One region of the Psychrobacter sp. R86515 genome, then DNA from elsewhere that is predicted to be linked to it. Evidence: riboswitches for the same ligand, from Rfam matches in the RefSeq annotation. Region 1 holds a riboswitch; the other holds the start of a gene.

Region 1 (4,597 bases):
TTTCCAGTCTGGTGAAACCTTGGCAAGATAATCAGTGAAGTTGAAAGTCGTACCTGAACCGTCTGAACGGAATACTGTTGTGATTGCTGCATCTGGCAAGGTCAAATCTGGGTTCATCGCCTTAATCGCAGGGTCATTCCAGTTACTGATTTTACCCAGATAGATATCAGCCAACGTTGTGCCGTCTAGTTTCAGTGCACCAGGCTCAACACCATCAATGTTGACGATTGGTACAACACCACCGATGACTGTTGGGAACTGAATCAAACCTGCTTCGTCTAACTCTTCAGGCGTCATTGGGGCATCAGAAGCACCAAAGTCTACTGTTTTTGATTGAATTTGTTTGATACCACCAGATGAGCCAATCGACTGATAGTTGACTTGGCCGCCGGTCGCAGCATTGTAATCATATGACCATTTCGCATAGATAGGCTGCGGGAACGACGCACCTGCACCTGTAATATTCATAGCGATATTTTCAGCAGATTTAAAATCTGACGTAGCAGAAGATGCTGTCTGAGAGGTTGTTTCAGCTGTTGTCACAGCGCTACTGCTAGTATCAGCAGTTGGCTCCGCCGTATCTGTTGACTTATTACACGCCGTAAGCATTAATGTACAACTGACGGCCACTGCTAATAACGAATAACGCATGTAGGACTCCTGAAGTTTAACAACGGTATAAAAAAGCATTGCTTGTGATATGCGTGTTATCTTGCCAAATCTTTATGACAGTTTAATGACAACTTCTATAATCCTTCATTCGCTTTACATAATATTTGAATAATTTGTCTACAACCTAGTAATACTAAGCATCCTCATCTATCAACATTCAGAAAAATTATTCACAAAAATATTGAACCGTGTGTTTGACACAGAATATTTGTATCCAAATACTATTAGCCGTTGGTACAGAATTTTGTTAATATGAAGGCTGATTTACAACACTGACAGACTCGGGGTGCGGTGTATTTTTGGCTCACTTTATTAAACTTGCTTTATTAAAGTAGTCGCCTTGATACATTCGCTGAGAGATCACCCGCCGAACCTGATGCGGTTAGTACCGACGCAGGGAAGTCTTAAGCACTTTGTTATTTATGACAAAGGGCGCGTAGAAATACATTTTTATCGTCACTACTGTCTTGATATGCGTGATGCATAACCGGATAAGAAGAGAGGATATAAATTTGCGTCCAATATTTGATGAGCACCATGCGCGACGATACTTTTTGGTCGAAGTTGTGGGTTCATGATATAAATTTGTCTAGATGATGGATGCCTACCCCCGCAGATACTGGCGGTGTTGATTTTATTCAAAAACCAACACGCTAGGACAGCATATGACAACTGCAGACACTACCTCAATTGCACCGAAAGCCCAAACGCATAACCCAGCCGACAACTCAACGCTTGCTTCAAATGCTGCTGACACGACCAACGTCAAAGCAGATAAAAAAGCAGATGCGTTAAAAACCCCTGCTCACCGTGCCGCAAGTGATGCCCGTTTCGAAGAAGATGCGCGCGACTTGCACCGTATTTTACCTGCCTCAAGAAAAGTCTATATCGAAGGCTCAAGACCTGATATCCAAGTACCGATGCGTGAAATCAGCTTGGCTGATACACCTGTTGGCGGCACTGGAGATAAAGACGGTGAGCATAATCCACCGTTTTATGTGTATGACACTTCAGGTGTATATACCGACCCTAAGGTCGATATCGACCTCACACGTGGATTGCCAAAGTTGCGTGAAAGCTGGATCGCAGAACGTGGTGATACCGAGCAATTAAGTGGCCTATCCAGCTCATACGGACAAGCACGTGCCCGTGATATCAGCACTGCTAACCTTAGATTTGCTCATATTGATAAACCGCGTCGCGCCAAAGCAGGACAGAACGTCACGCAAATGTACTACGCGCGCCGAGGCATCATCACCCCTGAGATGGAATATATCGCCATACGCGAAACGCAGAAGCAACATGAACTGACCGATATGCGTCAACACGATGGCGAGAGCTTCGGTGCCAATACGCCTCAAACCATCACCCCTGAATTTGTTCGTGATGAAGTGGCAGCTGGACGCGCAATTATCCCAAACAATATCAATCACCCTGAGTCTGAGCCGATGATCATCGGGCGCAATTTCTTGGTGAAAATTAATGCCAATATCGGTAATTCAGCGTTGGGTTCGTCTATCGATGAAGAAGTGTCCAAAATGACGTGGGCAACACGTTGGGGTGCGGATACTATTATGGATCTATCAACGGGCAATCATATTCATGAAACCCGTGAATGGCTAATCCGTAACTCTCCTGTACCGATTGGTACGGTACCGATTTATCAAGCATTAGAAAAAGTCGATGGCGTCGCTGAAGATCTTACATGGGAGATATTCCGTGATACGTTGATCGAGCAAGCAGAGCAAGGTGTCGATTACTTTACCATTCACGCTGGCGTGCTATTACGCTATGTGCCGCTCACCGCAAAACGTTTGACAGGTATCGTCTCACGCGGCGGCTCTATCATGGCGCAGTGGTGTCTGGCACATCACAAAGAAAGCTTCTTATACACGCATTTCGAAGACATTTGCGAGATTATGAAACAGTACGATGTGGCATTTAGTCTAGGTGATGGCCTACGTCCTGGCTGCTTGCAAGATGCCAATGATGAAGCGCAGTTCGGTGAGCTACGTACGCTTGGTGAATTGACCAAAGTCGCATGGGAGCATGATATACAGGTGATGATCGAAGGCCCTGGACACGTCGCGATGAACCGCATCAAGGAAAACATGGACTTGCAGCTTGAGCTATGTGCTGACGCGCCTTTCTATACTTTAGGGCCATTAACGACAGATATCGCCCCAGGTTATGACCACATCACTAGCGCCATCGGAGCTGCAATGATTGGATGGTTTGGTACAGCGATGCTGTGCTATGTCACGCCAAAAGAACACTTAGGCCTACCGAATAAAAAAGATGTTAAAGACGGCATTATTACTTATAAAATCGCTGCACACGCTGCTGACCTTGCTAAGGGTCATCCAGGAGCACAGGCACGTGACAATGCACTATCTAAAGCACGTTTTGAATTCCGCTGGGATGATCAGTTCAATCTTGCGCTCGACCCTGATACGGCACGCGAATATCATGATGAGACGTTGCCAAAAGACGCACACAAATCGGCACACTTTTGCTCCATGTGTGGCCCTAAGTTTTGTTCAATGAAAATCACTCAAAACGTACGTGAATATGCAGCAGGGCTGGATAAAGATGCCGCTAACCAAAAAGTAACGCCGCAAACGGGTGACCTAACCGATGCTGGTCACCTAATCAAAGAGGTAGATACAGAGCTTGTCGGACAAGTTGGTGAAGCCACTGCTGAGGAAATTCGCCAAGGCATGGCGGAGATGACTAAAAAATATAACAACGAAGGACGCCAGTTATATAAAGAGGTGTAGGGTTAATAACCTATACTTTTAAAATAAGAAAAGCCCTACTATTTAAGTATTTTTACACTTATCTAGTAGGGCTTTTTTTGGCTTATTTACTCATGATTTATGTGCGAAGTTTTATTTACTACGTTTACACTTTTGACGCTTCATAAATCTCTTCAATTGAGGCATTAATGGTTTCAGCAAACTCGCTATCGCTTTGTTGCTTACTCAAGCCTTCGGTAAAAGCACGCGAGAAGCTCGCAATCATACCTGGGTTTTGTTTGAGCTTGGCACAAGCATCGCTACGACTATAACCACCAGACAGCGCCACTACTTTGAGCACTTTAGGATGATCAATCAGCTCCTGATAAAACCCAACCTCTTCAGGCAATGTTAGCTTGAGCATCACTTGCTGCTCATCGCCCAAACGCTCAAGGTTACGTAGGATGTCGGCTTTTAACAACACTTCGCAATCATGCTTTTGTGCACTGTCAATATTGACCTCTGGCTCGACAATAGGCATAAGGCCTTTTGAAATAATCTGCTTCGCCACATCAAACTGCTGCTGTACCACAAGCTCGATACCATCGACGTTTGGCTCATAAATGACTGAGCGCATTTTAGTACCGAATACAGGATAGTTTTTTGCTTTATCTAATAATAGATCTAGATTCGGGATTGGCTTCATAACTTGCACGCCGCTCATTTGCTCAGCCAGACCTTTATCTACCTTTAAAAATGGTACGATATTTTTATTTTCCCACAGATAGTTGGCCGTCGACTTGCCATTAACTTCGCGCTCCATGGTATCTTCAAACAAGATTGCACCAAGTACACGCTCACTATCAAAACAGTCACACGTCATGATACGAGCACGCATTTCATGAACCAAATCAAACATGGCCTCATCATTATCATAGTCGTCGCTGCTGACACCATAAGTCTCTAACGCTTTCGGTGTGCTGCCGCCACTTTGATCAAGAGCAGCAATAAAACCTGAACTATTTTTTATACGCTGTAATTGCTTATCGTATTCCATTGAGCCTGCATCCTATTTTTATTGGTTAAGTTAAGTATCATAAACTAAGCTTTTTCATTCCATACAAGCCCTGTTATTTGTAGATAACCTTATCATAGGATGATTTGTATGCCTATATAGGATACGTGAC
Region 2 (4,597 bases), 540 kb from region 1:
CAGGGAGTCTGTTTAAATTTGCTATAGATCATTTATCTGCAGATTTTAGCTTTCTAGAAGAGTTGAATCGCAAAGAGCTATTAGAGTTAGTTTCTATCATGTATCTAGGGAGAGAGACATATGGAAAAAGAACCACCCGAGATATATGGACTTTCCATCTAAAACATGTGAAAAACGAATCAGATGAAGAGTTGAGAAGAATTATCAAAGATAAAATGCCTTCTGCTACCAAAGAGTATATTAGTCAGGGTTTGAAAGCTTTAGGAGCTGAGCAAGCTGACTATTAAAAGTAACGATAAAATTTAGGCTTCTGAAGAGCTTTTGTATGAATAAGAGGAACACCATGAACCATCTCACTGTCGGACAACGCGCGCCTTTAAGCAACCTTGCTATTGACGATACTGCACCCATCACGCTCAAGTTCACCCGCCAAAGCCCGATAGAGATGGATATCAGCTGTTTTGCCTTAGACGCAGCGGGCAAACTGATCAATGATGATTACATGGTGTTTTATAATCAGCCAACCTCACCATGCGGGCAAATCAAGCTCACCCATTACGAGTCGCAGCCAACGGCGAGTAAGGGCATCCAAGCCGAGTTTGAAGTCAATCTATCCAAACTGGCTACTAATATAGACAGCTTGTTTTTTGTATTATCAGCCGACACGCCGCTCAATCAAATTCAATCGTTAGAGATTGGCATTTGGCAGCAGTCGCAAAAGGCGCAGGCAGAATATCAAGCAGCCGACTTTGCCCAGCAGCAAGCCAGTATGCTAATGCAGCTTTATCGTAAAAGTGGTGTTTGGCGGGTTTCTAACGTGGCGCAAGGCTTTAATGGAGGACTTGCCGCCATCGTGCAGCATTTCGGTGGCGATGTAGAAGAAGGTAGTCCGCAAGTACTCGAGGCGACCGCAACGCCAGTTCAAGCAAAGCCATCGTTAGAGAAGGTCATGCTAGAAAAAGCGCCAAAACTGGTCAATCTGGCCAAAAAAGCCACGATATCGCTTGAGAAGCGCCAATTGCAGCAATTAACGGCAAAAGTGGCGTTGGTGCTAGACGCTTCAGGCTCAATGAATAGACAGTACAAAAAAGGCCGCGTGCAAGAGGTGGTCAATCGCATATTGCCATTGGCAGTGAACTTCGATGACGACCAAGCGCTAGACTGCTGGGCGTTTGCCCGAGATCCGCAGTATTTGGGCGAGATTGGACTGAGCAACTATGACGGTTTCATTAACAACGCTCATGGCGGTTGGCGTAAATGGGCACTTGGCCCGCGCATCAACAATGAAGCAGAGGTCATGAAAGCCGTGACGGAGTTTTATCAAAAGGACGGCTTGGATGTGCCTGTCTACGTGCTATTTATCAGTGATGGCGGGGTAAATGACAACCGAGGTATCACGAGAGTCATGACGGAAGCCGCGAAACTACCGATATTTTGGCAGTTTGTGGGCTTGGGTGGTCGTGGTTATGGCATTCTCAAAAAACTAGACGACATGACAGGGCGCGTGATTGATAATTGCGACTTTTTTGAATTAGATGACTTGGACGATATCAGCGAAGAAGCCTTGTACGAAAATATGCTAGAAGAGTTCCCATTGTGGCTAAAAGAAGCCAAGCAACTTGGTATAGTCACTACATTATAAAAGTATGACTGCGTTGATCTCATTATTCGATGACAGCTAAATAAAAAACCGCCATAGCAAACACTATGGCGGTTTTTTGTTATTTAAAATATCTTAAAATCTAAAATATCTATAGTGCCCAAAGCGATTGGTACTGCCCATCAGTCAAGGTTACGATATCGATTTCGGCTAGCATCTCGCGCAGTTCTTCCCACTTACTTGCATCAGGCTTGATAGGCGTGAGCAATCTGCCCAGCGTATTATCAATGATGGCATCCATCAGCGCATCGACTTCGGTTTTACTATAGTCGTAATACATACGGTGGGCAGTGGCTGGCTCATTTTTACACAGTTCGGTCATTTGATTGGTCACTTGGATAAAGGTATCTATTGCGTCTTTTTTCGCGCTATAGATCTCATCTGTCGTCAGAATCTCTAACGCTGAGAAGTTCGGATAGGGTGACAGGTGTTGATCGATAAATTCAAAATCCAACCCTTCATGAGTCGCCTCAACGCCCTCAAAATTATAAAAGCATAGCCATGCGCCATCTAGGCTTGGGTCTTCTTGCAAGTTTTTTATATGATAAAAGTCTTTTTGTACAAAGCTCACATTATCACGGCTGATACTAAAGCCATCTTTCTTGGTATAGCGCGCTAATATCTCAAAGCCAATACGATTGGTTTTTTCTTCAGCAGCAGGGGTGCAGATGCGGATTGGCTGATTGTTTTTTAGCTTGTCCATGCTAGCGCGTTGCATCAATATGCCGCCATCGGTCTCAAAAAAGCAGCCTAGCGCACGTAGATTAGGCGCGTAATGCTCAAACAGATGGATAGGCTCATTGACATGCAGATCGATGCTTTGGTTCTGTAATTCGGCAAAGCCATCATAGTGGTCATCTGGTTCGATAATGGTGATATTAAGCCCTGCCTGCTCATACGCCCCCGTGGTCACACCAGCGATAAAGGGCAGATGATCAGGGTTTAAAAACCATTCGAGGGTCAGTGTAAGTTTGGTGGTCGGCTGCATGGTTGTTTCCTTTTTGATTATGGAAAACAATCAGACTGATACTATTAAAGTAAAACAAGAAAGGCCAAATAAGAAAGACGAGGTCTCGATGCTAACTGTCAGATGCTCGGCGTTTGATATGGTTATCATCACCAGTACATCATCTATAGACTGCTCTTATTTATAGACCTCTGAGGGTATGTCACGCTTGTTTCCTACGTCAGTGCTAACTGCTTCAGGTTCACGGGTATATCTCAGCGATGATGTGGGCTGTGTCTACAGCGTTAAATCAAAGCACCCCGACAAGATTGATTGGTATTGCATTATTTTTGGTCAGTACCGCTAATGAATCGGTACTGCTAATGGCTATTATCGATAGCTACTGCGTCATCATAGACGACTTACGAGACGTGATGCAAGCGTATCGGAAATGACGATGACAGGTAATGACTGGTGTTCGTTAACCGCTCTTTATAACAGCTGTTGCTTATCACGGCTTTTTATAAGCGCTTTCAATCGACGTGTTAATAGAAGAGTACAGCATTTATTATTGGTACTTACCCAATTACTAACCAAACATACCTATCAATAGCAAAAACCTTATATAAATAGTCTTGTGCGCAGACGGGCGATATTGCATGATTAGCCTTCTATGCCACGGCTTTACAATAGGCGCTACTCTAAACAATTGACATTTGGCATAACTGACAACTTACACGACCGACAACTTATATGACCGATAATAAAAAAGCGTTCTATTACCGACCTAAGACTGATCAAGCCAACAGCCCAATGCTGCGTTGGACTTTTGTGACGCTTGGTTGGCTGTTTTTTATCTTAGGGATTATCGGTATATTGTTGCCAGTGATGCCCACAGCGCCTTTTATCTTGCTAGCAGCAGGTTGCTGGGCGCGCAGTTCTCGACGTTTTCATTTTTGGTTGATTAATCATAAATACTTTGGCAAATTCGTCCGTGACTGGGAGGAGAATCATGCCGTTCCGCTTTATGCCAAGTGTTTAGCGACGGTTATGATGGCAGCATCAACAATTATGTTATTTTATCGTTTGCCTGCCGATATGATGTGGATGGCATGGGCGGTAGCCGCTGTCTGTAGTGGGGTAGCGATATATTTGTTCCGTTTACCAAATGCTTAAATCCGTTGCAATTTGCGCCAAAATCAGCCAATAAACGGCTCTGGTTACACGAAACATGAGATAAGACTTGCGATACTGGGATGTACCCCTTATAATACGCCCAAGCTTAAGAGCAGTTCTGCACCAAATCATTACCTCGTAGTATTAGTTATAATCCTTCGTTTTAATATTTATCGTTCAGTAGCTATTTGCAAGCGTTACCGGTCACTAGACCATTAATAAATTTAAAAGTAGGATTATACTATGTCAGACGTTCAAAAAGGTACAGTTAAGTGGTTCAACGAAGCTAAAGGCTTTGGTTTTATCGCTCCAGAAACTGGCGCAGACGTTTTTGCTCATTACAGCGAAATCACTGGTTCAGGTTTCAAAACTTTGGCTGAAGGCCAAGAAGTTGAGTTCACTGTAACTCAAGGCCAAAAAGGCCCACAAGCACATAACATCGTTGCTATCTAATTTGTCTTTATAGGCAGATAGATGAATAGATGTAGAAAAGCGAACCTTCGGGTTCGTTTTTTTTCGTCTATGTTTTAGTATTTAGAGACTTGGTATTTACAGCATTAGTGTTTAGAGCATTAGTACTTAAGAGATTGATATTTAAGGTACTAAAGTTAGTACTAGTCCAAGATTAAAGGTTTTAGCCAATCATATTAGACCGAATGACAGATACAAAAAGGCCTCCAACTATAGATAGTCGGAGGCCTTTTATATTATGCAGTGACATCAGCTGTTAAGAATGAATATTTAGCTTATTATATAAAGCTAATACCGATATTAATCAGACCACCACCCAGTATTAACCAACCAAACATAATAGC

What was found. Region 1 has a riboswitch for thiamine pyrophosphate ahead of thiC (phosphomethylpyrimidine synthase ThiC). Riboswitches for the same ligand answer to the same signal wherever they lie in the genome.
Region 2: linked by a shared signal. The riboswitch ahead of SJY28_RS01650 (ABC transporter substrate-binding protein) and the one ahead of thiC (phosphomethylpyrimidine synthase ThiC) in region 1 are both predicted to bind thiamine pyrophosphate.

Annotation. Positions count from the first base shown of each region.
Region 1 covers NZ_JAXHCC010000001.1:923,860-928,456, reverse strand. The annotation lists gene pstS (phosphate ABC transporter substrate-binding protein PstS) at 1-651, opposite strand, end outside; TPP riboswitch at 945-1,089, shown strand; gene thiC (phosphomethylpyrimidine synthase ThiC) at 1,338-3,452, shown strand; gene SJY28_RS03925 (fructose bisphosphate aldolase) at 3,577-4,467, opposite strand.
Region 2 covers NZ_JAXHCC010000001.1:387,794-392,390, reverse strand. The annotation lists gene SJY28_RS01660 (protein kinase) at 1-287, shown strand, start outside; gene SJY28_RS01655 (VWA domain-containing protein) at 344-1,642, shown strand; gene SJY28_RS01650 (ABC transporter substrate-binding protein) at 1,752-2,648, opposite strand; TPP riboswitch at 2,823-2,939, opposite strand; gene SJY28_RS01645 (hypothetical protein) at 2,900-3,061, shown strand; gene SJY28_RS01640 (YbaN family protein) at 3,360-3,782, shown strand; gene SJY28_RS01635 (cold-shock protein) at 4,026-4,235, shown strand; gene SJY28_RS01630 (YeiH family protein) at 4,532-4,597, opposite strand, start outside.